4 regions of the Streptomyces sp. PTL18 genome follow, and region 1 is predicted to be linked to each of the others. Evidence: riboswitches for the same ligand, from Rfam matches in the RefSeq annotation. Region 1 holds a riboswitch; each other region holds the start of a gene.
The links. A riboswitch is a leader RNA that binds a small molecule or an ion and turns the genes downstream of it on or off. The one in region 1 is predicted to bind cyclic di-AMP.
Positions count from the first base shown of each region.

Region 1 (7,524 bases):
ACCACCCCACGGACGAACTCGTCCCGGTTCTCCGCGTCCCGGGAGGCGGACGTGGCGACGAAGCGGATCCGCTCGGCGCCGTGCTTCTTGACGACCTCGGCGTACTCCCGGCAGGCGGCGAACGTGCGCTCCAGCGCCTCCGGCGCCAGACGCCCGGTGCGGTCCACGCCCTGCCCCAGCCGGACGATGGTCATCCGCCGGTCGAGCTCGGTCAGTTCGCCCGTGTCGGGGTCGGCGTCCGCGACCAGCAGCCGGATGGAGTTCGTACCGCAGTCGATGGCGGCGACCCGCGTCACTGGGTGCCCTCCTCGGAAGGCTCGGTCCCCACACACGAACCCCTGCGCCACCACTCCGGGAGCATCGCGATCGCCTCGTCGCCGAGCGGGTTGACGCCCGGGCCCGCGGCCAGGGAGTGCGCGACCAGGACGTGCAGGCACTTCACCCGGTCCGGCATGCCGCCCGCGCTGGGGAAGCCCTCCAGGACCTCGACGGCGTCGCGGCGGGCGATGTAGTCCTCGTGCGCGGCGCGGTAGGCCGCGGCCAGCTCCGGGTCGGTGGCCAGGCGCTCGGTCATCTCCTTCATGACGCCGTCGGCCTCCAGCGTGCCGATCGCCGAGGCGGCCTTCGGGCACGTCAGGTAGTACGTCGTCGGGAACGGGGTGCCGTCGGGGAGCCGCGGCGCCGTCTCCACGACGTCCGGCTGCCCGCAGGGACAGCGGTGCGCGATCGCGCGCAGTCCGCGCGGGGGGCGCCCGAGTTGCTGCTCGACGGCCTCGACGTCCGCGTCCGTCGGCTCGGTGCGCGGGGTGGGCGGCGGAGGGGTTTCCATGGCTCTCTTTCAGGCTGTCTTTCTCATGGGTGCGTCACGGGCGCGTGCGGGCGCGTGCGGGTGTGTGCGTCCCGGCCGGGCCGTCGGCCCGGTCCACCCCGTCGGCCCTGTCCACGCCGTCCCACAGGCCGGCGTACCAGGGGCGTGCGGCCGTCGCCCGGTCCGCACGCGGCTGCTTGACCGCGTCCGGGTCGATCATGATGTAGCCGGTCTCCCCCGGCATCACATAGTGCAGCCGCTGCCGGATCTGCTGCTTCGCGTAGGCGTCGTCCTGCCAGCGCGCCTTGAGGTCACGCAGCTGTTCGACCCGCTTGCGGGCCTGATTCTGCTGCCGCTCCAGGTCGGCGATCTCGCCGCGCTGGGAGACGTACTGCCGCATCGGGTAGGCCAGCGCCAGGATCAGCGTGCACAGGACGAGCGCGAGGAGGGCGGCCCGGCCGGTGAGCCGGGAGCGGCGGGCCTGGCGCCGGGTCTGGGAGCGGTAGACCCGGGCGGCGGTCTGCTCGCCGAGCAGCCTGAGCCTGGTCGCGGTGGAGAACCGGTCGCGGTCCTTCCCGGCCATGTCTCCCGCCTCCCCTTCACACGCGCGTACGTCCCCGCACACGGTACGGGACCGAGTACGGGGACGTACGTACGACCGGCCAAGCCTTGCTCAGGCTTGTCTCAGCGCCCTGCTCCGGCGTTGTCCGCCGCCTTGCCTCAGCCCTTGAAGCGCGGGAAGGCCGAGCGGCCGGCGTACACCGCGGCGTCGTCGAGGATCTCCTCGATGCGGAGCAGCTGGTTGTACTTGGCGACGCGCTCGGAGCGGGCCGGGGCGCCGGTCTTGATCTGGCCGCAGTTGGTGGCGACGGCCAGGTCGGCGATGGTGACGTCCTCGGTCTCGCCGGAGCGGTGGGACATCATGCACTTGAAGCCGTTGCGCTGGGCGAGCTCCACGGCGTCCAGGGTCTCGGTCAGCGAGCCGATCTGGTTGACCTTGACGAGCAGCGCGTTGGCGGCGCCCTCCTCGATGCCGCGGGCCAGGCGCTCGGGGTTGGTGACGAACAGGTCGTCGCCGACCAGCTGGACCTTGTCGCCGAGCTTGTCGGTGATGACCTTCCAGCCCGCCCAGTCGTCCTCGAACAGCGGGTCCTCGATGGAGACCAGCGGGTAGGCCGCGACGAGCTCCTCGTAGTACTCCGTCATCTCGGCGGCGGAGCGCTCCTTGCCCTCGAAGAGGTACTTGCCGTCCTTGTAGAACTCGGAGGCGGCGACGTCGAGGGCGAGGGCGATCTGCTGGCCGGGGGCGTAGCCGGCCTCCTTGACGGCCTCGAGGATGAGGTCGAGGGCCTCACGGTTGGAGCCGAGGTTCGGGGCGAAGCCGCCCTCGTCGCCGAGGCCGGTGGCGAGGCCCTTGCTCTTCAGGACCTTCTTCAGCGTGTGGTAGACCTCGGTGCCCCAGCGCAGCGCCTCGGAGAAGGACTCCGCGCCGATCGGGGCGATCATGAACTCCTGGATGTCCACGTTGGAGTCGGCGTGCGAGCCGCCGTTGAGGATGTTCATCATCGGCACCGGCAGCAGGTGCGCGTTCGGGCCGCCCAGGTAGCGGAACAGGGGCAGGTCGCTGGCCTCGGAGGCGGCGTGGGCGACGGCGAGGGAGACACCGAGGATCGCGTTGGCGCCGAGGGAGCCCTTGTTGTCGGTGGCGTCCAGGTCCATCATCGCCTGGTCGATCAGCCGCTGCTCGGTGGCGTCGTAGCCGACCAGCTCCGGGCCGATCTGCTCGATCACGGCGAGGACGGCCTTCTCGACACCCTTGCCCTGGTAGCGGTTGGGATCACCGTCGCGGAGCTCGATGGCCTCGAAGGCGCCGGTGGAGGCGCCGGACGGGACGGCGGCACGACCCGTGCTGCCGTCGTCGAGGCCGACCTCGACCTCGACCGTGGGGTTGCCTCGGGAGTCCAGGATTTCCCGGGCTACGACGACGTCGATGGACGGCACGAGCATCTCCTTCTTGGATGTGACGCTGGAAGTGCGGGGCTGTGTGCCTTGCGGCTGCGCCTTGCGACTAGAGCCTAACCGCCGCGGGGTGCCGGCCGACCGACCGACCGTCCCGTGGACAGGGTGACGGTACACATTGTTCCCTCGCGGAACAAAGGAGGGGGGAAAGGTGCGGTGAAATCCACGCGGCCGGACGGCGAAGGAGCCGGACGACGAAGGGGCCGGACGACGAAGGGGCCGGACAGCAACAAGCCCCGCTCCGGCGCGTACGGGGGAACACGCACCGGAGCGGGGAGCCGTGGGGACGGAGGTGGGCCCTCGCGTGACCCCACTGTGGGGGTCACGGCTGTCGGTGGCCCGCGGCCCGGCTACCGGGTGGCTGTCACTTCAGGTGCAGCTGCTGGCCCGGGTAGATCAGGTCGGCGTTCCGGACGATGTCCTTGTTCAGCTCGAACAGCTTCTTCCAGCCGCCCTTGACGTGGTGGCTCGCGGCGATGGCGCTGAGGGTGTCGCCCTTGACCACCTTGTACTCGCCGTCGCCCTTCTCGACCTTCCGGCCGGTCGGGGTGGTGACGGTCTTCTTCTGCGGGGCCGGGCGCTGCGCGGAGCGGTTGGCGGCCTGCTGCCCGGTCGAGCGGGTGGTGGTGTTCTTCGGGGTGGCGCTCTTCGCGCCGCTCGAGGTGGCCGCGGAGCCGTTGTACGCGGCGTTGGTCAGGCCCTTGCCGCACACCGGCCAGGCGCCCTTGCCCTGGCCCGCGAGGACCTTCTCGGCGATGGCTATCTGCTGGTCCTTGGTCGCCAGGTCGGCACGGGAGGCGTAGGCGGTGCCGCCGTACCCGGCCCAGGTCGAGTTCGTGAACTGCAGACCACCGTAGAAGCCGTTGCCGGTGTTGATGTGCCAGTTGCCACCGGACTCGCACTGGGCGACGGCGTCCCACTGGGCGGCGGTGGCCGCGGAGGCGTTCCCGGCCGCGAGGAGCGGGCCGGCGATGGCAGCGCCGGCGACACCGGCGAGCGCTACGGCACGGGTGGACTTGGACGGGCGGCGGTGCTTGCCGTTGCCGGAACACAGCATGGTTCGTTCCCCTCACCGACGCCTGCGAGGTGAGCTGTCGGGTTCGGGCCGGTTGAGTTGCCCGGCCGCGCCCCTTGCGGGACGCGGCTTCACCCCGAGCCGCTTCCGGTCAACTTCCGGACGCGGCGCCTACCTTGGGTCCCCCGCTCCTGCCTACGGCGCTTGACGCGACGACTGTTCCCGTACGGCCGCTGGCAGGATTCGGCGTTGCGACCGCAGGTGCTCGCTGTGGCGAGCGATCACGACCGTAAGCAGTCGATCGCCGGAATTTCAAAGACGATCAGGGCTTATGAGACCCATATCTCACTTTCACCAAACAGGACATTCAGCCCGAAGTAGGTCGCGAACTTCCGCCACGCAAGGGGCAGTTCAGGACGAGCCGCCTGCCGGGCCGGCGTCGAGCGCAAGGCTCTGACCGGGGAGGATGAGGTTCGGGTCGCCGCCGACCGTCTGCTTGTTCGCCTCGTACAGCGCCGCCCATCCGCCGCTGAGGTCAAGGGAGTCGGCGATGGACGACAGATTGTCCCCGGGGCGGACGGTGTACGAGCCGTCGACGGCGTGGCGCGCGTCAGTGGTGCCGCGCGAGGTGTGCCGGCCGGACGCGTCTTCGGTGCGGCCGTCCGCGGCGCCCTCGTCGGCACTGCCCCCGCGATGACGGCCGGCACCCGCGGCCTCGGTCGAACTCCCCTCGGACGCGGCATCGTTCTGTGCGGACTTGTCCGACTCGTCGCGCTTCGTCGTGGCCGTCGGCGCGCTGCCGGACCCTTGCGCACCCTTGGCGGCGCCGTCGACCGACGTCCCGGACGAGGGCGAGGGCGACGAGGACGAAGGAGAGGAAGAGGAGGCAGAAGGTGACGGATCGGTCGGCGCAGAAGATCCGGACGAGTCGGACAGGCCGGAGTCGAGACCGGAGTCGAGACCGGAGTCCAGACCCGAGTCGGAGCCGGAGGACGGTCCGCTGCCGGACGACGCGTCCCCGGCGACGCCCGTGTCGACGTCGGCGGAGCCGGAGTCCTTGCCCAGGCCGTTCAGCAGGCCGCAGGTGCCCCAGGCCCCGACACCCCGGGCAGCGAGGACCTTCTCGGCGACGGCGATCTGCTGCGAGCGACTCGCCTGGTCCGGACTCGGCGCATAGTCGAGACCGCCGTACTTGTCCCATTCGTCCTGCGTCAACTGCAGCCCGCCGTATCGACCGTTGCCGCTGTCCGCGCTCCATGAGCCGCCGCTGACGCACTGAGCGACCTGGTCCCAGGTGGTACCGGTGGCCGCGCTCGCACCGGTGGCGCCGAGCAGCGGGATCGCGATCGCTGATCCGGTCACCCCTGCCGCGACGAGGAGAGCCGGAGCCTGACGGGGGCGACGGTGACGACCGTTCCCGGAGAGCATGCGGTTGCCTTTCACACGACAGCATCGACCGACGCGGCGGCCGGCCGTGGCAGTGCGGACCGCCGCGTTGCTGCGTGAACGTATCGGCAGGAGATCACTTGTCACAAGTCAATGCAGCGCAGATCACGTGAAGATCACAGAGGTGAGGCACTGTCACCTTCCTGTGACCATCGGCGTGTTGCCGTGTCATATCGGGGCGTCGACGGGAGATTCGGGATCTTTCTCCGCAACCGGTGTGAACGTCACGGGCAGCGTGCGCAGGCCCCGCATGATGAGCCCACCGCGCCACCGCAGGTCGGAGGGGTCGACCGCGAGCCGCAGGTCCGGCAGGCGGGTCAGGAGCGTGGCGAGCGCCGTCTGTCCCTCCAGACGGGCCAGGGGCGCGCCCAGGCAGTAGTGGATGCCGTGCCCGTACCCGAGGTGCTGGTTGTCGCGGCGGGCGAGGTCGAGGACGTCCGGGCCCGTGAACCGCGCCGGGTCCCGGTCCGCGGCGGCCAGGACCACCAGGACGGGGTCGCCGGGGGCGATGTCCTGCCCGCCGATGGTCAGCGGCCGCGTGGCGAACCGCCACGTGGCCAGCTCCACCGGTCCGTCGAAACGCAGCAGCTCCTCGACGCCGGTCTCCAGCAGGCCGCGTTCCCCGGCGGCGAGCGACCGCTGCAGACGGGCCCGCTGCTCGGGGTGGCCGAGGAGCGCGAACGTGCCGTTCCCGATGAGGTTGACGGTGGTCTCGAACCCGGCGAAGAGCAGGATGAAGGCCATCGCGGCGGCCTCGTTCTCGGTGAGGTGCTCGCCGTGGTCGGAGGCGCGGATGAGCCCGGAGATGAGGTCCTCACCGGGGCCGGGCTCGGCGGGCAGCGCCTCGCGCTTGCGGTGGATCAGGTCGGCGAGGTAGCCGCGCATCTTCTTCACCGACCGCGCGACGCCGCCCCGGGGTCCTCCCCCGTGCCGGATCATCATGCCCGCCCAGTCCCGGAACTCGTCCTGGTCCTCGCGCGGGACGCCGAGCATGTCGCAGATGGCGTAGATGGGGAGCGGGAAGGCGAACTCGTGGATGAGGTCGGCCTCTCCCCTGCCCGCGAACCGGTCGATGAGGTGGTCGGTCAGTTCCTGCACCCGCGGCGCGAACTCCGCGACACGCCGGGGCGTGAAGGCCTTGGAGACGAGACGGCGCAGCCGGGTGTGGTCCGGCGGGTCGATGTTGAGCAGATGCGTCATCAGCTCGGCCTTGCGCTCGCCGGGGATGCCGGTCCTGCCCTTGGCGTGCGCGGGCTCGTCGTGATGCGCCGGGTTCTTGCTCAGGCGTGGGTCGGCGAGCGCCTGCTTGGCATCCGCGTACCGGGTGACCAGCCAGGCCTCCACACCGCTCGGCAGCCTCGTCCGGTGCACGGGGGCGTGCTCGCGGAGCCATGCGTAGGCGGGGTAGGGGTCGGCGGCGAACTCCCAGGTGAACAGTTCAGGGGCGGGGGATGCGGTCCGGCTGTTCACTGCTGCGGGCCCCCGCTCTCCACCTCCCGGATCGCGTCCCGGTACGCGCGAGCCGCCGCGCGCAGGGCCGCCTCCGGGTCCACACCCTCCGTCTCCGCGCGCGCGGCCAGCGCGAGCAGTTCGTAGCCGATGCCCTCGCCCCGCGGGAGCGGGACGTCCAGGCCCGCCGTGCGGACGCGGGAGTGCAGCTTCGCGGCCAGGGCGAGGCCCGGCTGGCCCAGCGGGATGCCCTCCGTCACCGAAGTGCGCCGCTTCTCGACCGCCTTGGTCCGCAGCCAGTGCTCCTTGACCTCCTCCGGTGTCGTCGCGGTCGCGTCGCCGAACACGTGCGGGTGGCGGTGGATCAGCTTGGCGACGATGCCGCCCGCCACGTCGTCGACGGAGAAGGGCGCGTCCGGGTGCTCCTCGGCTATCCGGGCGTGGAAGACGACCTGGAGCAGGACGTCGCCCAGCTCCTCCCGCAGCTCCTGGCGGTCGCCCGCCTCGATGGCCTCGACCAGTTCGTACGCCTCCTCGATGCCGTACTTGGCCAGGCCCAGGTGGGTCTGCCGGGACGACCAGGGGCACTCGGCGCGGATGCGGTCCATGACCTGCACCAGGTCCAGCAGACGGGCGCCCGGGAGGTCGTACGACGCGGGCAGCAGCTCGAGCTCCGGCATGTGGACGCGGCCCGATCCGGCGAGGCGTGCCAGGCCGTCCGTGAGCGCGGGCTCACCCTCACCCGTGGCGACGACGACCACCGTGCGGCCGCCGGCGCAGGCGTCGA
Region 1 covers NZ_JCAJZO010000012.1:90,674-98,197, forward strand. Annotated here, with positions in the region: gene AC5WS8_RS22885 (Ppx/GppA phosphatase family protein) at 1-296, opposite strand, end outside; gene AC5WS8_RS22890 (DUF501 domain-containing protein) at 293-829, opposite strand; gene AC5WS8_RS22895 (FtsB family cell division protein) at 864-1,391, opposite strand; gene eno (phosphopyruvate hydratase) at 1,529-2,815, opposite strand; gene AC5WS8_RS22905 (transglycosylase family protein) at 3,192-3,884, opposite strand; cyclic di-AMP (ydaO/yuaA leader) riboswitch at 3,889-4,055, opposite strand; gene AC5WS8_RS22910 (transglycosylase family protein) at 4,254-5,270, opposite strand; gene AC5WS8_RS22915 (cytochrome P450 family protein) at 5,457-6,758, opposite strand; gene AC5WS8_RS22920 (nucleoside triphosphate pyrophosphohydrolase) at 6,755-7,524, opposite strand, start outside.

Region 2 (7,524 bases), on a different contig from region 1:
GAACGTACGTCCTGTACATTTTTTACAGGAGTCAGCCCGAGGAGGCGCATGCCATGAACCGACCGTCCGCCCGCCATGTCCTGCCCGAGTTCACGGAACGCACCGGCTACGGAAGCCGGACGCTCGATCCCTACGCGAAGCTCCTCGAGGAGCGGATCGTCTTCCTCGGCACGCCGGTCGACGAGATCTCGGCCAACGACGTGATGGCGCAGTTCATGCACCTCGAGTACCTGGATCCGGACCGGGACATCTCGCTGTACATCAACTCCCCCGGCGGCTCGTTCAGCGCGATGGCCGCCGTCTACGACACGATGCAGTACGTCGGCTGCGACGTGGAGACGATCTGCCTCGGGCAGGCGGCGTCGGCCGCGGCCGTGCTGCTCGCCGGGGGCACACCGGGCAAGCGGTTCGCACTGCCCGGCGCCCGCGTGGTCATCCGCCAGCCATCCCTGCCGGAGCCCGTTCAGGGGCAGGCCAGTGACCTGTTCATCCAGGCCGAAGAGCTGATGCGGGTTCGCGGCCGACTGGAGGAGATGCTCGTCCGGCACACCGGGCAGAGCCCGGAGCGGATCGCCGCCGACATCGAGCGTGACACGATCTTCGACGCGCCGGCGGCGGTGGAGTACGGCCTGATCGACCGCGTCATTCCCAGCCGCAGGGTCCCGCGCCCCACCCCCGGCACGAGGTGAGCCGCCGATGCTGCCACCGGAACTGCCCCCACTGCCCGCGCTGACCCGTGCCGAGGCGGAGTTGATCGACCGTTACCTCGACGTGGTCGACCTGCTCGGCCGCATCAACCCGGCGCACTCCGGGGACACCTACCGCGGTCTGCGCGCCGCGCAGGCACTGGTGAGCAAGGCGATGGCGTTGCGTGAGGCGCTGGAACTGATGCACCAGCGCGGGGAGAACGAGATGCACGGGCCCACCCTCGCCCGGGCCCTGCGCGTCCTCGACGGCGAACGCCGCGCGGCCCGCGTCACGGTGCCGCCGACCCGGTCTGACGGGCAGTGAGCAACCAGCCCACGACGCGCGGTTGCTCAAACGAGCCGAACGGGGTACCGCCGTCCGAGTAGATTCCTCTCCCTCCCGGGGCTGGGCAACGTCGCACAACGCGCCTGGCCCCAGGGCGGAATGATCTACTCCGGTGCAGGTCCGAGGCCTCGTCCTCTTCCTCAACCCTCTTCGAACGAAGGGCTGTCCACCCGAACGGGTGAGTGGTGAGTAATGCCACAAACCCCCGATTCCGTTGTGATTTTCCGACGCCTTTAGGTGAAGATCCCTCACTGACGACAAGCCCCCGCCACCGCGGCGGGGCGGTCCGGGCGGACGCCGAGTCCTGCCGCCGCCCGGATGACCGGTCGACAGGAGTGGATCGGCAGGAGTGGAGGACCCAGCAAGGCGGGCCGCCGGACAGATCCGTGCGGTCCTTGGGGTGAAGCCGCGTCAGCGGCCGGGCTACTTCGCCAGCCCGAATCCGACAGGTCATCCTTCACAGGCGGCTGACGAAGGGTTGCGCATGACCGCGCTCAATCGAGTCCCGTCGCTGCTGGGCCGGGCCGGAACGGCCTCCGCCCTCACCATCGCCGCCGTCGGCGGCAGCATCGCGGTCCCCGGTATCGCCCCCGACGCGTCCGCCGCGACGCCGGCGACGAGGGCACTGCAGGTCGCGGCGTCGAAGAAGGGATCCCCGTACCAGTACGGCGCCGCGGGACCGCGTCGCTTCGACTGCTCCGGGCTGACGCTGTACGCGTTCAAGAAGGCGGGCAAGACCCTGCCCCGGACGGCGGCGGCGCAGTACAACAAAACGCGGCACATCTCCGCCTCCCAGCGGCAGGCCGGGGACCTGGTGTTCTTCCACTCGGGCCGGAACGTCTACCACGTCGGCATCTACGCCGGGAAGGGCAAGATCTGGCACTCCCCGAAGACGGGGTCGGTGGTCAGGCTGGAGAAGATCTGGACGAGGAGCGTCTGGTACGGCCGCGTCCGCTGAGGCCCTGCGGCCCGGGGTGACGGGGGTTGCCTGCCGTCACCCCGCGACACGCCGCTCGACGGGGAGACGCGACAGTTCAGGCTGCGCAGCAGGCCCACCGGGCTCGATCGCTCCGGAAGCGACCCGCTGGGGCGGGCGTGAGGCAGGGGTGAGCGGATACTCGTTGACCATGGCCGACCGACCTCCCGAGCAGGCACGACGCGAGACCCCCCTGGAGCGTGCCGACCGCAACTTCACCGAGTTGCTGCAGGAGCTGCGTGTCACCCAGACAGGGGTGCAGATCCTGTTCGCGTTCCTGCTGACGCTGGCCTTCTCCCAGCGCTTCCCCACTCTGGACACGGTCCAGCGCACCACCTACGTGACGACGCTCCTGCTCGCCATGCTGGCCGCAGCCCTGTTCACGGCGCCCGCCGCGCTGCACCGGTCGCTGTTCCAGCAGAACGCCAAGCCCGCCATCGTGAGGATCTCCTCCCGTCTGGCGAAGGTCGGCATGGGGGTGCTGATGCTGGCGTTCACCGGATCGGTCCTGCTGGTGGTGGACGTGTCCCTCGGCCGGGTGGCCGGGCTCGCGGCCGGGGCGGGAACGCTGCTGGTCTGCCTGGGCCTGTGGCGCGTCCTGCCCTGGGTGGTGCGGCGCACGGTCGTCGTACCGCGGCAGGCCCCCGGCGGGCGGGACGACCGGGAGCCGACCGAGGGGTCCCGGTGACCGCCGGGCCTTCGGCAGCGGTCCGCACGGCGGCGGCCCGTCGCGATCTGCGTTCACGCCTCCCCCGGCCCCGGTGACGCGGCGACCGGCTGCATCGGCTTCGTCCACGGCAGCTCGATCGCGACCGTCTTGCCGCCCTCGCGGGTGGGTCGCACGCTCAGCTTCCCGCCGCACTCGGCGGTCAGACACCGGATGATCACCATGCCCCGCCCGTTGTCCTGCTGCACGGCCGCAGGCAGGCGCTTGGGGAAGCGCGGATGGCTGTCGGTGACCCCGATACGCAGTAATTCGTCGCGGTCGAGCGCGATGTCGACCGTGAAGGTGGGCGACTGCCCGAGGGTGTGCTGTACGGCGTTGGTGGCGAGTTCGGAGACGATCAGGCGGACGGTGTCGGCTACTTCCGCGTCGCCGGGCATCCCCCATTCGAGGAGGACGCTCGAGACGTATTTTCGGGCGGCGGAGACCGAGGCGGGATCGCTCGGCAGAGTGACGGATGCTTCCTGGTGGTCTGCCATGGCGACGTCGTCCCTTTCCACACGGGACCGGAGTCCGACACGGAGTGGTTGGTTCGAGTAAGGGTCCCGGACTTGGTGCTGCGCGCCAGCCTGCCACCACCTGGACCCTGTCGCGCCCGTTCCCCCGAGATATGCATATATCTGTCGCTCGAAGCGGTGAACTCTGCGACGACCGGCCGAGTTTGCGGTGCCCTCGGGCGCATCCTCTACCGTCTCGCCGTGCAACCGGGCGCCCTGCGGAAGGAGTCGGCCATGCAATACGGACCAGCGGTGCGCCGCCGCAAGCTCGGTGCCGAATTGCGCGCCCTGCGCCACCGGGCGGGCCTCACGAGCGGGGAGGCGGCCGGTCTCGTCGGCTGGCACCAGTCGAAGGTGAGCCGCATCGAGACGGGCTCCAGCGGGGTCAAGCCGGCGGACGTCCGCCTGCTGCTGGACGCGTACGGCGTTCAGGACCCGGAGCTGCGGGAACTGCTGCTGGTGCTGGCGGGCTCGGAGGACGGTGGCGGCCGGCAGAACTGGTGGCACGCCTACCGCGGGGTGCTGCCTCCGGCCTACCGTGATTTCATCAGCCTGGAGTCCCAGGCGAGCGGCATGCGCACCCTGGAGACCTCCGTGGTGCCGGGCCTGCTGCAGACGCCCGAGTACGCCCGGGCGGTGACCCGGGCCGCCGTCGGCACCCTGGAGGACGCCAAGCTGGACGCCCTGGTGGAGGTTCGGCTGGCCCGGCAGGACGTACTGCGCGCGGATCCGCCGTTGGAACTGGGCGCCGTCCTGGACGAGGCGGTGCTGCTGCGGGAGGTCGGCGGGCCGGAGGTCATGGCTCGGCAGCTCAGGCGCCTGCTGGAAGCGGCGCGACTGCCCCAAGTACGGCTGCAGGTGCTGCCACTCACCGCGGGGGCCCACATCGGCATCACCGGCCCTTTCGTCATCTTCTCATTTCCGAGCAGATCAGATCTGGATGTGGTCGTTCTCGACCACTTGACGAGTAGCCTCTATCTCGAGCGGAAAGAAGACCTCCAGGCCTACTGCGAGGCCTTCACGTCCCTTCAGATCCACGCCCTTTCGCCCGAGGAATCGTTGGATTACATCGCCGCGTTGGCCGGCGACGCGTAAGGAGGCACCATGTCAGCCCCCCACGTCCCCTCCAGCACCTGTCTCGCTGGTGCGCGCTGGGTGCGCAGCAGCCGTAGTACAGGAATGAACAACTGCGTCGAGACCGCCCGTCCGAACACCGGTCCCTGGGCCGGACTGGTGGCCGTACGCGACTCCAAGAAGGTGACCGGACCGGCCCTGACGTTCAGCCCCGAGGCGTGGAAGGAGTTCCTGAACGGGTTGAACTGACCACGTTCGCCGGCGGAAATCGGCGGTGAGTGAGCCGATTTCGAGCCAATTTCCGGGTGGCGCGCGATGCACGGCCGTTTCGCCGACTCACGGTCGCGTCTCGCCGATCACACGTACGGCGTGCTCGACCTGCCCGTCGGTGAGATCCGCGCGGGCGGTCAGCCGCAGTCGTGAGATGCCGTCCGGCACGGACGGCGGGCGGAAGCAGCCGACGACGACCCCGGCCGCCCGGCAGCCGGCCGCCCACCGTACGGCCTGCTCCGGGGAGGGCGCCCGCACGGAGACCACGGCGGCGTCCGGCCGTACCGTCCGATGGCCCTCGGCCGTCAGACGGGCGTGCAGGGCCGCCGCCACCGTGCGGGCCCGCTCGGCGCGCTCCGGCTCGCGGCGCAGCAGACGCAGCGCCGCGAGTGCCGCGCCCGCCGCGGCCGGGGCGAGGCCGGTGTCGAAGATGAACGTCCGGGCCGCGTTGACCAGATGGTCGATCACCCGAGCCGGGCCCAGGACCGCGCCGCCCTGGCTGCCGAGCGACTTCGACAGCGTCACCGTCGTCACCACGTCCGGCGCTCCCGCGAGCCCGGCCGCGTGCGGGGCGCCGCGGCCACCGGGTCCGAGGACACCGAGCCCGTGCGCGTCGTCGACGACCAGCCCGGCGCCGTGTGCACGGCAGGCGGAGGCCAGTTCGCCGAGCGGAGCCGCGTCGCCGTCCACCGAGAAGACCGTGTCACAGACCGTGATCGCGGGCCCTTCATGGGTGCCGAGCGCCTTGCGCACGGCCTCGGGGTCGGCGTGCGTGACGACCTGGGTGGTGCCGCGCGCCAGCCGGCAGCCGTCGATGAGCGAGGCGTGGTTGCCCGCGTCCGAGACGATCAGGGAGCCGTGCGGGGCGAGCGCGGTGACCGCCGCGAGGTTGGCCGCGTACCCGGAGGAGAACACCAGCGCGGCCTCGAAGCCGCAGAAGTCCGCCAGTTCGCGCTCCAGTTCGCCGTGCAGTTCGGTGGTGCCGGTGACGAGCCGGGATCCGGTCGAACCGCCACCCCACCTTCGGGCCGCCTCCGCGGCGCCCTCGACGACCTCGGGATGGCGGGCGAGACCCAGGTAGTCGTTGCTCGCGAGGTCCAGGAGCGGGGAGTCGGCGGCGCGGGGGCGCAGGGTGCGGACCAGTCCGGCCCGGCGGCGTGCCCGTGCCTGCTCGTCGATCCAGGCGAACGCCATGACTCCTCCGCGGTTTTGTAGGCAGTGCACAGACCCTAGCGGGACGATCAGCCGCCCAGGATGTGGCAATACCCACACGTCGAACCGTCTCTGTTGTGCAAACTCTCCTTGGCCCGGAGCGGTCCGGTAGGACAGGATCGGCTCTCATGGACCTGCTGAACACGCTGGTGGACAAGGGGTTGCGGCGCGAGCTGCCGACCCGCGAGGAGGCTCTGGCCGTTCTCGCCACTTCCGACGACGACGTGCTCGATGTGGTGGCCGCGGCCGGCAAGGTGCGCCGCCACTGGTTCGGCCGGCGGGTGAAACTCAACTATCTCGTCAACCTCAAGTCCGGCCTGTGCCCCGAGGACTGCTCCTACTGCTCCCAGCGCCTCGGTTCGAAGGCGGACATTCTCAAGTACACCTGGCTGAAGCCCGACGAGGCGTCCAGGGCCGCCGCGGCCGGTGTGGCGGGCGGCGCCAAGCGGGTGTGCCTCGTCGCCAGCGGTCGCGGGCCCACCGACCGGGACGTGGAGCGGGTGACCGACACCATCAGGACGATCAAGGAGCAGAACGAGGGCGTCGAGGTGTGCGCCTGCCTCGGCCTGCTCTCCGACGGCCAGGCCGAACGGCTGCGCGCGGCGGGCGCCGACGCCTACAACCACAACCTCAACACCTCCGAGGCGACGTACGGCGACATCACCACCACCCACACCTACGACGACCGCGTCGACACCGTGCAGAAGGCGCACGCGGCCGGCCTGTCCGCCTGCTCCGGCCTCATCGCGGGCATGGGCGAGAGCGACGAGGACCTGGTCGACGTCGTCTTCGCGCTGCGGGAGCTGGACCCGGACTCCGTTCCGGTGAACTTCCTGATCCCGTTCGAGGGCACACCGCTCGCCAAGGAGTGGAACCTGACGCCGCAGCGGTGCCTGCGGATCCTCGCGATGGTGCGGTTCGTGTGTCCGGACGTCGAGGTGCGCATCGCGGGCGGCCGCGAGGTCCACCTGCGCTCGATGCAGCCCCTCGCCCTGCACCTGGCCAACTCCATCTTCCTCGGCGACTACCTCACCAGCGAGGGCCAGGCGGGCAGGGCCGACCTGGAGATGGTCGCGGACGCCGGGTTCGAGGTGGAGGGCGCCGACCAGGTGACCCTGCCGGAGCACCGGGCGGGCGGCGGCTGCCACGACGGCGGTTCCGGCGGCTGCCACGACGACGGCGGCGTCTGCGGACCGGCTCCGGCTCCGTCGGTGAACGAGCCCCGTACCGACCTCGTCGCCGTCCGCCGCCGCGGTGCCGGGACGGATCTCGCGCCCAATGCCTGAGCCGGCCGGCCTGGGTGTTCCCGAGCTGCTGGAGCTGGACCGCAGGCATGTGTGGCATCCCTACGGCCCGATGCCCGGTCGCGTCGAACCGCTCGTCGTGGAGTCGGCGAGCGGGGTCCGACTGCGGCTCGCGGACGGCTCCGGCGAGCTGGTGGACGGAATGTCGTCGTGGTGGTCGGCCATCCACGGCTACAACCACCCGGTGCTCAACGAGGCGGCACGCGAGCAGCTGGGGCGGATGAGCCATGTCATGTTCGGCGGGCTCACCCACGAGCCCGCCGTCCGGCTCGCGAAGCTCCTTGTCGACATGTCGCCGGACGGGCTGGAGCATGTGTTCCTGGCCGACTCCGGCTCGGTGTCGGTCGAGGTCGCGGTGAAGATGTGCCTGCAGTACTGGCGCTCGCACGGGCGGACGGGCAAGCAGCGGCTGCTGACCTGGCGCGGCGGCTACCA
Region 2 covers NZ_JCAJZO010000017.1:50,138-57,661, forward strand. Annotated here, with positions in the region: gene AC5WS8_RS27070 (ATP-dependent Clp protease proteolytic subunit) at 54-689, shown strand; gene AC5WS8_RS27075 (hypothetical protein) at 697-1,011, shown strand; cyclic di-AMP (ydaO/yuaA leader) riboswitch at 1,331-1,513, shown strand; gene AC5WS8_RS27080 (C40 family peptidase) at 1,517-1,990, shown strand; gene AC5WS8_RS27085 (DUF6328 family protein) at 2,160-2,696, shown strand; gene AC5WS8_RS27090 (ATP-binding protein) at 2,750-3,211, opposite strand; gene AC5WS8_RS27095 (helix-turn-helix domain-containing protein) at 3,464-4,324, shown strand; gene AC5WS8_RS27100 (DUF397 domain-containing protein) at 4,334-4,552, shown strand; gene AC5WS8_RS27105 (8-amino-7-oxononanoate synthase) at 4,640-5,767, opposite strand; gene bioB (biotin synthase BioB) at 5,914-7,071, shown strand; gene AC5WS8_RS27115 (adenosylmethionine--8-amino-7-oxononanoate transaminase) at 7,064-7,524, shown strand, end outside.
Region 2: another riboswitch for cyclic di-AMP. It lies ahead of AC5WS8_RS27080 (C40 family peptidase); the one in region 1 lies ahead of AC5WS8_RS22905 (transglycosylase family protein).

Region 3 (7,524 bases), on a different contig from region 1:
CCGTGCTCGGCCCAGGACTCCGCGGGGTCGGCCGGCGCGTCGACCGTGTACGTCCATGTGATCTTGTGCCTCAGCTGTGCGAGCGTCGAGGTCAGCGCGGGGCTCCCGCAGGCCTGCGCCAGCGTCTCGTGGAACCAGCCGCCCAGAGAGCGCAGATCCTCGCTGTTGCCCCTCCTGGCCCGCTCCTGGCCCAGTCTGACCAGGCCGCGCAGCACCTTGAGGTGGGCCTCGGTGCGCCGCTGCGCGGCCCGCGCGGCTCCGAGCGGTTCCAGCAGCATCCGCATCTCCAGCAGGTCGGCGGCCTCCTGTTCGGTGGGCTCCGCCACGCACGCGCCCGCGTGCCGGCGGGTCACGACGAAGCCCTCGGCCTCCAGGGTGCGCAGCGCCTCGCGCACGGGGACACGGGAGACGCCGTAGCGCCGCGCGAGGAGTTCCTCGGTGAGCCGGCTGCCGCGCTCGTAGACACCCGCGACGATGTCATCGCGGATCGCCGTGCAGACCGAGTGCGCCGGAATACGCATGACCGACCTCCGCCTTAATCCCCGTGAAACGTACGCGATTGGCGCGTGTTCAACCGACTCTATTGCAGCGGACCAAAATCTCCGACGGGGAGCTGAAATCCATGCATATTTTTTGGACACACAGCCGTTCGAAAGCCCACGACGGCCCCGGCTGATCAGCCGGGGCCGTCGGGTGCGGGCGCGCCCGTCGCGGGCGCGGGCCGTCAGACGTTCACGCCGTGCGCGCGGAGGTAGGCGACGGGGTCGATGTCCGAGCCGTACTCGGGAGTGGTACGGGCCTCGAAGTGCAGGTGCGGTCCCGTGGTGTTGCCCGTGGACCCGGAGAGGGCTATCCGCTGGCCGGGGGTGACCCGCTGCCCCACGGAGACGCCGATGGACGACAGGTGGCCGTACTGGGTGTAGGTGCCGTCGTTCATCCTGATGACGATCTGGTTGCCGTACGCACCGCCCCAGCCGGTCCGGACCACGGTGCCGGAGCCGACGGCGTGCACGGGCGTGCCCGTGGCGGCGTGGAAGTCGATGCCGGTGTGGGCGCCGGAGGACCACAGGGAGCCGCCGGTCTTGTAGCCGGTGGACACATAGGAGTCGGAGATCGGCGGCACGAACGTGTTGAGTCGCCTGCGCTCGGCGTCGCGTGCGGCCCGCTCCTTGGCCTCCCGCTCCTGCCGGGCCTTCTCGGCGGCCTTCCTGCGCGCGGCCTCCTCGGCCTGCTTCCGCTCGGCGGCCTGCTTCTGGACGGCGGCCTGTGCGTCGATCTTCTCGGCGACCGAGTCACCGAGGGTGACGGCCTGGAGCAGTCCGGTCTGTTGGACGGGGGCGCCGGCGGCCAGGGCCGGGGCGGCCAGGGTGCCGAGGACACCGGTGGTGGTGAGCGCGGCGACGCCGACGGCGTTCGCAGTCGTACGCTTCACACGGCTGGGGGGACGGTGCTTCCCGGTGGCGCAGGTGAACGCCATGAAGTGGCTGGTCCTTTCCTTCCCTCTCGCCTACCGGGTTAGCTGACGGGTTCGGAGCAGGAAGGTCTCCTACGGGCTTGCGCCCGATTCACCCCAGGGACTGTGGTTTTGGGTCCCCGGCTCCCCTGGCTCGCGCCGTACGGGGACTCGGCGATGACTGTCCGCTGCCGCGGGTGCGGCGCACTGCCTGACGAACAGCCCGAACGAAGCTAAGGGGACCGGCTTTCAATCAGCAAACAGAGAACGGGGTTTGTAGCGCATCCCACAGGGCAGAGAGGCAACCTCTGTGGCAATACGGACAAACCCGCCGACGGGCGGGGCCCCGATGACACGGAAGGTCACCGGGGCCCCCGGGACGGCGCGAGAAACGCGCGCGTGCGTGCTTTCTACTCGGCTGCGACGACGCTGACTTCACCGATGCCGAGCGCCTCGACAGGCTCCTTGATCTGGGCGGCGTCGCCCACCAGAACGGTGACCAGGCGGTCCACGGGGAACGCGTTCACCACGGCCGCGGTGGCCTCGACCGTGCCCGTGGCGGCCAGCTCCTGATACAGCGTCGACTGGTAGTGGTCCGGCAGGTGCTGCTCGACCTGGTCGGCGAGCGTGCTCGCGACGGCCGCCGCCGTCTCGAACTTCAGCGGTGCCACCCCCACCAGGTTCTGCACGGCGACATCGCGCTCGGCGTCCGTCAGGCCCTCGGCGGCGAGCGTGCGCAGCACCTTCCACAGGTCGTCGAGCGCCGGGCCGGTGTTCGGCGTGTCGACCGAGCCGCTGATGGCGAGCATCGCGGCGCCCGTGCCGTCGGGCGCGGAGCGCAGCACCTGGCCGAAGGCCCGCACCCCGTAGGTGTAGCCCTTCTCCTCGCGCAGGACGCGGTCCAGGCGGGAGGTGAGGGTGCCGCCGAGGCAGTACGTGCCGAGCACCTGGGCGGGCCACACGCGGTCGTGGCGGTCGGGCCCGATACGGCCGATGAGCAGCTGTGTCTGGACGGCGCCGGGACGGTCCACGATGATCACGCGGCCGGTGTCGTCGGCGGTCACCGGGGGCACCGGGCGCGGCTTGGATGGCTCCCCCGTCCAGGCGCCGAGAGTGTCGTCGAGGAGCGCGTCGAGATCGATCCCGGTGAGGTCGCCGACCACGACCGCGGTGGACGTCGCCGGGCGCACATACCGCTCGTGGAACGCGCGGACGGCGGCGGCGTCGATGTTCGCGACCGTCTCCTCGGTGCCCTGCCGCGGGCGGGACATGCGCGAGGCCGCCGGGAACAGCTCCTTGGAGAGCTCCTTGGCGGCGCGGCGGGCCGGGTTGGCCGTCTCGTGCGGGATCTCGTCGAGGCGGTTGCGCACCAGGCGTTCCACCTCGCTGTCCGCGAAGGCCGGCGACCTGAGAGCGTCGGCGAGCAGCCCGAGCGCCTTGGGGAGGCGGGAGACGGGCACCTCGAGGGAGAGGCGGACGCCGGGGTGGTCGGCGTGCGAGTCGAGGGTGGCGCCGCAGCGCTCCAGCTCGGCGGCGAACTCCTCGGCGGAGTGCTTGTCGGTGCCCTCGGAGAAGGCGCGCGCCATGATCGTGGCGACGCCGTCGAGGCCGGCCGGCTCGGCGTCCAGGGGGGCGTCGAGGAGCACCTCGACGGCGACGACCTGCTGGCCGGGGCGGTGGCAGCGCAGCACGGTCAGGCCGTTGTCGAGCGTGCCGCGCTGGGGCGCCGGGAACGCCCAGGGCCGGGCCTCGCCGGGCTGGGGCTGCGGGTGGAAGTCCATGGTCGCGAGCTCGGTCACTTCGCCGACTCCTCGGTCTCGTCGGTGGTCTCGGCTGCTTCCGGGGCCTCGGTCGCGACCGGTTCGTACACGAGCACCGCGCGGTTGTCGGGGCGCAGGCGGGCCTCGGCGATCTCCTGCACCTCCTCGGCGGTGACCTCCAGCACGCGCTTGACGGCGGTCAGAGCGAGTTGCGGGTCGCCGAACAGCACGGCGTACCGGCACAGTTCGTCCGCCCGGCCGGCGACCGTGCCGAGCCGGTCCAGCCACTCGCGCTCCAACTGGGCCTGGGCGCGCTCCATTTCCTCGGCCGTCGGCCCCCGCTCGGCGAACCGGGCGAGTTCCTCGTCGATGGCGGCCTCGATGACGGGCACCTCGACGTCGCCGGAGGTCTTCACGTCCAGCCAGCCGAGGGAGGGTGCCTCTGCGAGCCGCAGCAGGCCGAACCCGGCGGCGACGGCGGTGCGGTCGCGGCGGACGAGACGGTTGTAGAGGCGGGAGGACTCGCCGCCGCCGAGGATCGTCAGCGCCAGGTCGGCCGCGTCGCACGCACGTGTGCCGTCGTGCGGCAGCCGGTAGGCGGCCATCAGGGCGCGCGCCGGGACCTCCTCCTCGACGACCTCCCGCAGCTCGCGGCCGATGACCTCGGGCAGCGAGCCGTCACGCGGCTGGGGCTTGCCGTCGTGGGAGGCGATGGACCCGAAGTACTTCTCGATCCAGGCGAGGGTCTGCTGGGGGTCGATGTCGCCGACGACGGACAGCACCGCGTTGTTCGGCGCGTAGTAGGTGCGGAAGAACGCGCGCGCGTCCTCCAGGGTGGCCGCGTCCAGGTCGGCCATCGACCCGATCGGCGTGTGGTGGTAGGGGTGGCCCTCCGGGTAGGCGAGCGCGGTCAGCCTCTCGAAGGCGGTGCCGTAGGGAACGTTGTCGTAGCGCTGGCGGCGCTCGTTCTTCACGACGTCCCGCTGGTTCTCCATGGACTCGTCGTCGAGCTCGGCGAGAAGGGAGCCCATGCGGTCGGCCTCCAGCCAGAGGGCGAGCTCCAGCTGGTGGGCGGGCATGGTCTCGAAGTAGTTGGTGCGCTCGAAGCTGGTGGTGCCGTTGAGCGAGCCGCCCGCTCCCTGCACCAGCTCGAAGTGGCCGTTGCCCTTGACCTGGGCGGAGCCCTGGAACATCAGGTGCTCGAAGAGGTGGGCGAGCCCCGTGCGCCCCTGGACCTCGTGGCGGGATCCGACGTCGTACCAGAGGCACACCGCCGCGACCGGGGTCAGGTGGTCCTCGGAGAGCACCACGCGCAGGCCGTTGGCCAGGCGGTGCTCGGTCGCTGTCAGGCCGCCGGAGCCTGCCTCGGCTGTGGCCGTGTGACCCATGGGCATGTATGTCCCTTCGATCGCGGAAGCTGTCGCGGAAACCCGCGGTTTCCTGCCGGTCCTGTCACTGTATGCAAGCGTGCCGACCGGTGGCGAAGTTCCCGGGCGACGTACGCCGAGAGCGAGACCACGATTACGGGGTGTGGGGGAGGCTCGCCGTTGACGCGGCGGGGAACGGTGGTGATCGTCGGCTCGGGCCGGGGCGGTGACGAGCGTCGGCGGGCCGGTGCACAGTCCCCTGGGACGGGCCCTGCTCCGCGTTGTCGGTGCCTCGGTCCACAATGGTCGGCGTCAGATTCGTTTTCTTGCCCAGCACAGACGGTGAAGGAGCCGGCAGCGATGGCCCGCCGCAGCACGAAGACCCCGCCACCCGACGACTCGTACGAGGAGAGGATCCTCGATATCGACGTCGTGGACGAGATGCAGGGCTCCTTCCTCGAGTACGCCTACTCGGTCATCTACTCAAGGGCCCTGCCGGACGCCCGCGACGGACTCAAGCCGGTGCACCGGCGGATCGTCTACCAGATGAACGAGATGGGCCTGCGCCCCGAACGCGGCTATGTGAAGTGCGCCCGCGTCGTCGGCGAGGTCATGGGCAAGCTGCATCCGCACGGCGACGCGTCGATCTACGACGCCCTGGTGCGCATGGCCCAGCCCTTCTCGATGCGGGTGCCGCTGGTCGACGGCCACGGCAACTTCGGCTCGCTGGGCAACGACGACCCGCCGGCCGCCATGCGGTACACCGAGTGCCGGATGGCCGAGGCGACGAGTCTGATGACCGAGTCGATCGACGAGGACACGGTCGACTTCGCGCCCAACTACGACGGCCAGGAGCAGGAGCCGGTGGCCCTGCCTGCCGCCTTCCCGAACCTGCTGGTCAACGGCTCGTCGGGGATCGCGGTCGGTATGGCGACCAACATGCCGCCGCACAACCTGCGCGAGGTGATCGCGGCCGCCCGCCACCTGATCAGGTATCCGAACGCGGATCTGGACGCCCTGATGAAGCACGTCCCGGGCCCCGACCTGCCCACCGGCGGCCGGATCGTGGGCCTGCCCGGGATCCGCGACGCCTACGAGACGGGCCGCGGCACCTTCAGGATGCGGGCCACGGTCTCCGTGGAGAACGTGACGGCGCGCCGCAAGGGCCTCGTCGTCACCGAGCTGCCCTTCATGGTCGGCCCCGAGAAGGTGATCGCCAAGATCAAGGACCTGGTGGGTTCGAAGAAGCTCCAGGGCATCGCCGACGTCAAGGACCTCACCGACCGGGAGCACGGCCTGCGCCTGGTCATCGAGATCAAGAACGGCTTCGTGCCGGAGGCGGTCCTGGAGCAGCTCTACAAGCTGACGCCCATGGAGGAGTCCTTCGGCATCAACAACGTGGCCCTGGTGGACGGTCAGCCGCTGACGCTGGGTCTCAAGGAACTGCTCGAGGTCTACCTGGACCACCGCTTCGACGTGGTCCGCCGCCGCTCGGAGTTCCGCCGCGGCAAGAAGCGCGACCGTCTGCACCTGGTCGAGGGTCTGCTGACGGCGCTGGTGGACATCGACGAGGTCATCCGTCTGATCCGCTCCAGCGACAACTCCGCGCAGGCCAAGGAGCGCCTGATGCGGCGCTTCTCGCTGAGCGAGATCCAGACGCAGTACATCCTCGACACGCCGCTGCGCCGCCTCACCAAGTACGACCGCATCGAGCTGGAGGCGGAGAAGGACAGGCTCAATGCCGAGATCGAGGAGCTGACCCGGATCCTGGAGTCGGACGCGGAGCTGCGCAAGCTGGTTTCGAACGAACTGGCCGTGGTGGCCAAGAAGTTCGGCACCGACCGGCGCACGGTGCTGCTGGAGTCCTCCGGTGTCCCGGCCCCGACGGTCCCGCTGCAGGTCGAGGACGCCCCCTGCCGGGTGCTGCTGTCGTCGACCGGCCTGCTGGCGCGCACCGCGAACAACGACCCGTTCGCGGAGGACACCGACGGCAAGCGCGCCAAGCACGATGTGATCGTCTCCGTCGTCCCGGCGACGGCTCGCGGCGAGGTGGGCGTGGTGACGTCCGCCGGGCGACTGCTGCGGGTGAACGTGATCGACCTTCCGCAGCTGCCGGAGACGGCGACGCGCGCGAGCCTGTCCGGGGGCGCGCCGGTCTCGGAGTTCCTCTCCCTGACCGAGGACGAGACGGTGGTGTGCCTGACCACGCTGGACGAGTCCTCCCCCGGTCTCGCCCTCGGCACGGAACAGGGCGTGGTCAAGCGCGTGGTCCCCGACTACCCGGCGAACAAGGAGGAGTTGGAGGTCATCACTCTCAGGGAGGGCGACCGGATCGTCGGCGCGGTGGAGCTGCGCACGGGCGAGGAGGACCTGGTCTTCATCACGGACGACGCCCAGTTGCTGCGCTACCCCGCCTCCCAGGTCCGCCCGCAGGGCCGTCCCGCGGGTGGCGTGGCGGGTATCAAGCTGACCGAGGGCGCCAAGGTGATCTCGTTCACGGCGGTGGACCCGGCGGCCGACGCCGTGGTCCTCACGGTCGCCGGATCGCGCGGCACGCTGGACGACTCGGTGCAGACGACGGCCAAGATGACGCCGTTCGACCAGTACCCGCGCAAGGGCCGCGCCACGGGCGGCGTGCGATGCCAGCGGTTCCTGAAGGGCGAGGACTGCCTGTCGTTCGCGTGGGCGGGCGCGGCCCCGGCCCGGGCCGCACAGAAGAACGGCACGCCGGCCGAACTGCCCGAGATCGACCCGCGGCGCGACGGCTCGGGTGTGTCGCTGCCGAAGACGGTCGCGGCGGTGGCGGGGCCGGTGTAGATCAGTCCTCGAGAACGGCGGGGTCCGCGGGGGCCCCGGCGGTCTCCTTGTCCTGCACATAGCGGAGGACGCCCCACATGCTGTGCTCGTCGGCGTGCGGGGCGTCGTCCGTGCACGCCTGGAGTTC
Region 3 covers NZ_JCAJZO010000004.1:251,761-259,284, forward strand. Annotated here, with positions in the region: gene AC5WS8_RS10190 (GntR family transcriptional regulator) at 1-521, opposite strand, end outside; gene AC5WS8_RS10195 (M23 family metallopeptidase) at 725-1,477, opposite strand; cyclic di-AMP (ydaO/yuaA leader) riboswitch at 1,490-1,640, opposite strand; gene AC5WS8_RS10200 (M16 family metallopeptidase) at 1,864-3,252, opposite strand; gene AC5WS8_RS10205 (M16 family metallopeptidase) at 3,249-4,607, opposite strand; gene AC5WS8_RS10210 (DNA gyrase/topoisomerase IV subunit A) at 4,941-7,397, shown strand; gene AC5WS8_RS10215 (CobW family GTP-binding protein) at 7,399-7,524, opposite strand, start outside.
Region 3: another riboswitch for cyclic di-AMP. It lies ahead of AC5WS8_RS10195 (M23 family metallopeptidase); the one in region 1 lies ahead of AC5WS8_RS22905 (transglycosylase family protein).

Region 4 (7,524 bases), on a different contig from region 1:
TCCGTCGAGACGTGCCGTCCCGGCCGCCAGCCTGCTGAGCGCAGTGTCTCCTCGATCACGCCAGTTCCCCGTAGATACGTCGCCGCCGCATCGACCCATGCCTTGTCCACCGGCACGCCTTCTGGCCAGCCGGGCCGCCGGTCCGCCTGCCAGTGGGCGAAGTCGTCACGCAGGAACTGCGGGTCAACTGGCTTGAGTCGCACTTGCTGTCGCTGATCGGCCCACCAGACCTCGAATTCGGCCTCGGTTCCTTTCCCTGGCCAGCGTTCTGCGACCGTCGGCAGAAGCAGAACATCGACGAACCCTCCGACCGGAAGACCGATGTCGACGAAGATCCCGATCACACCCGGCCTCGGGACTGCCGTCACCGTCCCTCGGAACCGTTGTCCGAACCGCAGGCCGCGACGGATTCGCATCCACTCTTCAGCGCTGACCACCCGGACATCCTGGCATCCCGCTGTTGCGGGTGGCGGCCGGACAGTCGTGGTGGTGGGGCTGGGGGCCAGCGACGTTGAGGATGGGGTCTTCCCCTTCCGGGATTTCGAAGACGAAGACGACGCCGGAGTGGGTGGCCTGGATGGCGCACTGGTTGTCGAAGGTCAGGGGCGTGTATGGCTGCCAGGCGCAACCGATGCGGCCGAGAGCTTCGATCACTTCGGCGTACTTCGGGTGGCCGGTGAACGACCGCTTCTCAACCAGTCCCGCGGGGAGTTCAACGGTGTCTCGCCAGGTCTGGAGGCAGATCAGGATGATCTCCTGGCAGCGGCAGACGCTCAGCTCAAGGTCGCCGTAGGCGAACAGACGCGGCCACGACCGACGCTTCCCGACGACCACTTCAAAAGGCTCGCCGAGTGCTTCGGTAACCGCGCCCCAGGCGGCGCCGTTCGCGACCGGACCCAGCTGCCCGACTGGGCAAGTTTCGCCAGGACGTCGAGTAGCTCCATGTGGCGGGAGCCTGCCATGTGCGGCGATGGACTGTCGAACGGCTTTGGGGCGGCCTCAGGGTCGGCGTACACGCGAACGTACCCAGCCGCGTACAGGTGAACGTGATCAGCGTTCGGGTACGCCTGATCGTGGGCAGTGCCGTTACAGAGCCCAGATGTGGAGGGCGTGGTCGAGGTTGGACACGGTGTACCAGGTGCCGTCTCCGAGAGCCCTGGGCAGGCCGGACACCTCGAAGGGATAGGTGATCTGGTCGATCAGCTGCATGTGGACGGCGTCGACGAGCCAGTGCCGGCCTGTGCCGAACTCCTCGTCGCTCTCGACGGTCCCGACGACGAGGATGTTTTCGTCGACGAAGCCGCCCTCGTAGTCGAAGAACGTCTGTGCCTCGTCATCTGTGGTCTCCTCCTCGAACGCGGGATGTGGGGGAAGCACGTCCGCGTTCAGTTCGGCCACCACGGAGCCGTCGGCGACCAAATGAAGGGCGAGAACGTCCTGGTCATGGGTCACTGTGAGCAGACGATCTCCGCTCGGGCTCACCCCCAGCAGGACACGGTCCTCGTCGCCGAAACTGTGGACAATGAGGGCGTGACCGTCCCACTTCCCCCAGCGCAGGGGTGATCCGTCCTGGCCTTCTCCGATGGTCAGACCCATCTGGCCGGGGTCCGGATGCGGAACGTGGACGGAGCCCGCCGCGGCTGTGCGAGTCTGGGTGCGGGCCAGCACCGTGCCGACAGCGGCGTCGATGACCAGCCACTCTTCCCCGCGGTCGTGGTCCGGGGCGTCGTGCTCCAGAGGACCGTGGACATGGGCCCACACGGTCTTCCCGTCCGAGGAGAAACCGGCCGAGCCACGGTTGGCATAGCGGTGGTCTCTGTCGTCCGCGTACTCGGAGAAGTCTGTGTGCCCCGCGCAGCCTGCCCAGCAGCGATGCCGCAGTTCCCACCGTGGGCTTCCCGACTGGTCAACGGCTCGCAGTGCATGCGGTCCGGCGAAGACAACCAGGTCAGCGGCAGGCGACACTGCGCTCGTGCCGAACCGGCAAGGCCAGGGCGCCGGAAAGGAGACGGTCGAGGCCGTGGCCGGCGGCTGGACTTCCTGGACGATCAGCTCTGTGTCCCCTCGCTGTACGAGGAGCCGCGATGTGGGCCGGGGCTCCAGATGAGGCGCTGCGTCGGCCCCGGAGAACGGGATAGGGGCCGCGAGCGTAGTCACAAGGCGAGCAAGGTGGGGCACAGGCGTTCCGAAAGGACTGGGGGACTCTTGCCGGGACCCTATGACAGGCCGCTGACCCCCTGCGCATTCACCCCTCTCCGCAGCACTGACCAGGATGCACGGGACCGGAGGGATGCGGAAAGTGGGCACGTTTCTCCGTGCCCGCCTGGGCACAGAAGGGCGTACCCCGACAGCCTCAGATCGCTGCGGGCGCCGCAGTCCGCAGCGGACATGGAAACCGGTGGGTCAGGGTGCGCTCGGGAGGCAGGATTGGGCGGTGGCTGAACTGCTGTGGGACGACGTTAGATGGTTCTTCGACCCCGAGGTGATGGGGTCGCTGCCGGACGTGTGGGTGCCCAATGCCTCGGAGAGGGACTGGCAGGCGGTCCTCGACCTCGTGGTGGAGCGGGGCTGGGCGTTTCAGTACTGCGAGGGCTCGACAGCGCTGCCGCTGCCTCCGGCAAGGGCCGTGCTGTCGCGTCCCGCCGACGCCGAGCAGCCTCATCTGGAGGTTCGGCTGGTGCCAGACATGTTGGCGATCTTTCGGTTCTATGCGGCAGAGGAGATCGACTTCGACGTCGACCTGCGGGAGATTCAGGGGCAGGAGCCACTTGATGCCCTGTGCGGATTCTTCGCCGCGATCGGTCGCCGGTTGGGCAAGCCGGTGCTGATGGATGCCGAGGGCGGTGACGGGAGTCGTCCGGTCCTCGGGTTCGACGTCGAGGCGGACCGCGTCGTGATGCTGGTCGAGCCGCCGGTCAGGTGACGGAGGATTGCGCTGCGTCCAAGACATCGATCGCAGGTGTTGCTAACGCGACCCGGAAGATTGCTAGTCGACTGCTAGAGATCGACCGACACTGCTAACGCAGACCTGGAACCTACAGCAGGGGGTGAAACCCGTGCGCCACCTGTCCCGCGCGTGGCGTACACTGGAATCACCGACGCGGGGTGGAGCAGCTCGGTAGCTCGCTGGGCTCATAACCCAGAGGTCGCAGGTTCAAATCCTGTCCCCGCTACTGAAGGCCGAGGGCCGGAGTCCGGAAGGGCTCCGGCCCTCGGCGTTTCCCCGGCCGCCCTTTCTCCTGGTCACCGCCTGGTGGCTACTCCGCCCGGCCCACAGCGGTCGCCCCCCGCCGCCCTTCCGGGAAGCCTGGACGGGTGGCGCAGCAAGCAGGCGAGCGGTGGTCATGGGAGCAGGGCGAACCGGCCGGGCGGCGTGGACTCGAGGGGCCGTGTGCGCAGGGCACCGAGGCCCATGACCGGACCGAGGCCCATGACCCGTCCGGTGGGTGTCCTCCCGACCGTGACGACCGGCGACGCGGCCGGCCTGACGGCCGGCTTGCCCGGGCCCCTGGAGCCCCGGTAGCCGCCCGAGCCCCTGGAACCACCGAGGAGGCCTCTGGAACCACCAAGGAGGCCCCTGGAACCACCAAGCCCCCTGGAACCACCGAGGAGGCCTCTGGAACCACCAAGCCCCGTCGAACCGCCCAAGCCCCTGAAGTCACCCGACCCTTCGGAGCGCCCGTGCCCGCCCCCGACGCCCCAGCCCCGCTGCCCGCCCCCGGCGCGAGGGAGGCTGCGGTGCCGACGTGCGCCGAGGCCGAGGCGGAAGCCGGGACGGAGGTCGAGGAGCGGGGGATCTCGTACGCGCGGGCCTTCCTGAGCGCCCTGCCCTGGCTGCTGATCGCCGGCGGGGTCTGCTTCGACCTCTTCGCCCCGTCCGACTACACGGCCGGCCCCCTCTTCACCGCCGCGCCGCTCGTGGCCGCTCCGCTGTTCTCGTTGCGCGGCACCGTCCTCACCGGCCTGACCGCCGTCGTGGTGGTCCTCGGGGTCCACCTCGGGCTCGGCGTGCTCGGACAGGCCGGGGAGATCACCGAGGGGGCCACGGTCGTCACCGTCTCGGCCCTCGCCGTCCTCATCAACGTGCTCGTCCGCCGCAACGTGGCCCGCCTCGCCTCCGCCCGCCAGATCGCCGAGGCCGCGCAGCGCGCGGTGCTGCCCGAACCCGCAGACCGGATCGGTGGGCTGGACATCGCCGCCCGCTACGAGGCCGCCCAGGCCGACGCGTTCATCGGCGGCGACCTGTACACCGTCCAGGACTCCCCGCACGGGGTGCGGCTCGTCGTCGGCGACGTACGCGGAAAGGGCATGGGGGCGGTCACCGTCGTGGCCGTGGTGATCGGCGCCTTCCGGGAGGCCGCCGAACAGGAGCCGGCGCTCGAGGCCGTCGCCCAGCGCCTGGAGCGGGCGCTGTCGCGGGACCGCGCCGAGCGCGAGGACCCCGAGGGGTTCGAGGGGTTCACCACCGCGGTGCTCGCCGAGATCCCGCACGGCTCCGGCGTCGTCCGCATCGTCAACCGCGGCCACCCCTCGCCGCTGCTCCTGCTGCCGGACGGCTCCCTGCGCGAGCTCGGGGCCCGTGACCCGGCACCGCCGCTCGGCATGGGCGACCTCGGCGTCCGGCCCGGCCGGGCGGAGGAGTGGGAGTTCCCGCCCGGCTCCATGCTGCTCTTCTACACCGACGGCGTCTCGGAGGCCCGCGACGCGCACGGCCGGTTCTACGACCCCGCCGTCCGTCTCGCCGGCCGGGTCTTCCCCGGCCCCGGCGCCCTGCTGAGCACCGTCACGCGTGAGGTCGCCCGGCACACCGGCGGCCGCGGCACGGACGACATGGCTCTGCTGGCCGTCCGCAGGCCCACGCCCCCGAATGATCACGGTGGGTGATCGAGCGATGCTCCTGTGCATAACAACTGACATACCGTCACTACACATGAGGCTTCCGAGGTGTGGGTGACTCGCCCGTTTTCCTCCGTTCAGGCGGTGAAAGTCCTGGTCGACGAAGGGAAGGGATCTGTCCGAACGGCTTGGAATACAGGCCCCGCGTCTATTAACGTTCGATAACGCAGCGCGGTCGTCCCAGCCGTCACCAGAGGCGGCTCCGTGCGCGCCTGCCGAATCCCGCGAGGGAGCCGGGGAACCACCACCTTGGGGTGAATCGAGCGGATACCGCCGTGGTCGCACGGACGGTATACGCGCGTAGGAGACCTTCCTGCTCCGAACCCGTCAGCTAACCCGGTAGGCGAGACGGAAGGAAAGGAGTGCGCCCACGTGGCGTTCAACCGGCCTGCCCAGAGCACCTCGTCCGCCCCGAACGGCACCCAGACGCTCGGCCTCGCGCCCGGCACCGACGAGGGCCCCTGGGAGGAGTGGAACCCCACCGAGGACTCCCTCCGTCCCGTCCGCGGCCGGCACCGCGTCGCCAAGCAGCGCGGGGGCGGACTCGCCCGCAGCTCCACGGTCCTCGGCGTCGGTGTGATGGCCGCCGTCGGCGCCGGTGGCATGGCCACCGCGCAGTCCGGCAAGCCGCCGGTGTCCATATCGCTGCCGGACCTCTCCTCGGTCACGGAGTCCGCCAAGGCCCTCATCGGTGACGACTCCGGGGCTCCCGGGAGCTCGGCCACCGCGCTCAGCAGCGTCGGCCAGACCGACGCCACGGACGCCTCCGGCTCCAAGGGCGCGGGCGAGGCGCTGCGCGCCCGGATCATGCAGCAGGCCGTGTCCCAGCAGGAGCGGATCGCACGGACGGCGGCGCAGGCCGCCGAGGACGCCGCCGTGAAGAAGGCCGCCGCCGCGGCGGCCAAGGCGCAGGACGACGCGCAGGCCCGGGCCGCCGCGGAGAAGAAGAAGGCCGAGGAGGCCGCGCGGCTCGCCGAACTGGCCAAGCAGTTCACACTGCCGACCTCCTCCTACACCCTGACCTCCCGCTTCGGTGACGCCGGTGCCATGTGGTCCTCCGGCTACCACACCGGTCTGGACTTCGCCGCGCCCACCGGCACGCTCATCAAGGCCGTCCACAGCGGCACGATCACGGCGGCGGGCTGGGCCGGCTCGTACGGCTACCGCACGATCCTCACCCTCGACGACGGCACCGAGCTGTGGTTCTGCCACCAGTCGTCGATCAGCGTGTCGGTCGGGCAGAAGGTCGGCACGGGCGATGTCATCGGCCGCGTGGGCGCGACCGGCAACGTCACCGGGCCGCACCTGCACCTGGAGGTCCACCCGGACGGCGGCGCCGCGATCGACCCGATGGCATGGCTGCAGAGCAAGGGCCTCAACCCCTGACCCCACGCGGCAGCGCGCCCGTTTGCAAGATCTTTGCGGACGCCCGGAAGACCCCGGCCCGGTTCGGGCGTTGACGAGGAGCATGACTTCTCTTCGCAAGCTGGGTTCGTCCGATCTCGAGGTCTTCCCCCTGTCCCTCGGTGGGAACGTCTTCGGCTGGACCGCCGACGAGACGCAGTCCTTCGCCGTCCTCGACGCCTACGCGCAGGCGGGCGGCAACTTCGTCGACACGGCCGACGTGTACTCGGCCTGGGCGCCGGGCAACAAGGGCGGTGAGTCCGAGACCGTCATCGGCAAGTGGCTCAAGGCGCGCGGCAACCGCTCCGACGTCCTCATCGCCACCAAGGTCAGCCAGCACCCCGACTACCGGGGCCTGACCGCCGCCAACATCAAGGCGGCGGCCGACGCGTCCCTGCGCCGTCTGGGCACCGACTACATCGATCTCTACTACACCCACTTCGACCAGCCCGAGGTGCCGGTCGAGGAGATCATCGGCGCGCTGGACGAGCTGGTGAAGGCGGGCAAGGTGCGCGCCATCGCCGCCTCCAACATCTCCGCCGAGCGCCTCCAGGAGTCGCTGGACTTCTCCGACCGGGAGAACCTGGCGCGGTACGTGGCGCTCCAGCCGCACTACAACCTGGTCTCGCGCGACACCTACGAGGGGACGCTGCAGGACGTCGCCTCCCGGGCCGGGCTCGCGGCGGTTCCGTACTACGCGCTCGCGTCGGGCTTCCTGACCGGTAAGTACCGGCCGGGTACGACGGTGGAGTCGGCGCGCGCGCAGGGCGCGGGCAAGTACCTGGAGACCGAGCGCGGGCAGCGGGTCCTGTCGGCACTGGACGAGGTCGCCGAGGCCCGGGGCGCCGAGATCCCGACGGTGGCGCTCGCCTGGCTGGCGGCCCAGCCGACGGTCGCGGCCCCGATCGCCTCGGCGCGGACGGTGGAGCAGCTGCCGGCGCTGCTGGCCGTGGCGGACCTGGCGCTGACGGACGAGGACCTGGCGAAGCTGACGGAGGCGTCGGCGTAGCCCGGCGGACGGCGGAATCCGGCGGCGCCGATCCCGCGTCCACTCCTAGGAAAGGTAGGGGTTGTGGCCGGGATACGGCGTCGCAGGACCGTATTGCGGCGTCACCGGTCCGTACGGCGGCGTCACCGGTCCGTACGGCGGCGTCACCGGTCCGTACGGTGGCGCCCCCTGGAAGGGCACGTGTCCGTACCCCGGCCACACCGGCGGAGCCACCG
Region 4 covers NZ_JCAJZO010000046.1:11,801-19,324, forward strand. Annotated here, with positions in the region: gene AC5WS8_RS37260 (SUKH-3 domain-containing protein) at 1-437, opposite strand, end outside; gene AC5WS8_RS37265 (hypothetical protein) at 424-834, opposite strand; gene AC5WS8_RS37270 (hypothetical protein) at 1,087-1,761, opposite strand; gene AC5WS8_RS37275 (hypothetical protein) at 2,435-2,923, shown strand; tRNA gene AC5WS8_RS37280 (tRNA-Met) at 3,100-3,173, shown strand; gene AC5WS8_RS37285 (PP2C family protein-serine/threonine phosphatase) at 3,739-4,884, shown strand; cyclic di-AMP (ydaO/yuaA leader) riboswitch at 5,100-5,257, shown strand; gene AC5WS8_RS37290 (M23 family metallopeptidase) at 5,269-6,282, shown strand; gene AC5WS8_RS37295 (aldo/keto reductase) at 6,365-7,309, shown strand; gene AC5WS8_RS37300 (PrsW family intramembrane metalloprotease) at 7,355-7,524, opposite strand, start outside.
Region 4: another riboswitch for cyclic di-AMP. It lies ahead of AC5WS8_RS37290 (M23 family metallopeptidase); the one in region 1 lies ahead of AC5WS8_RS22905 (transglycosylase family protein).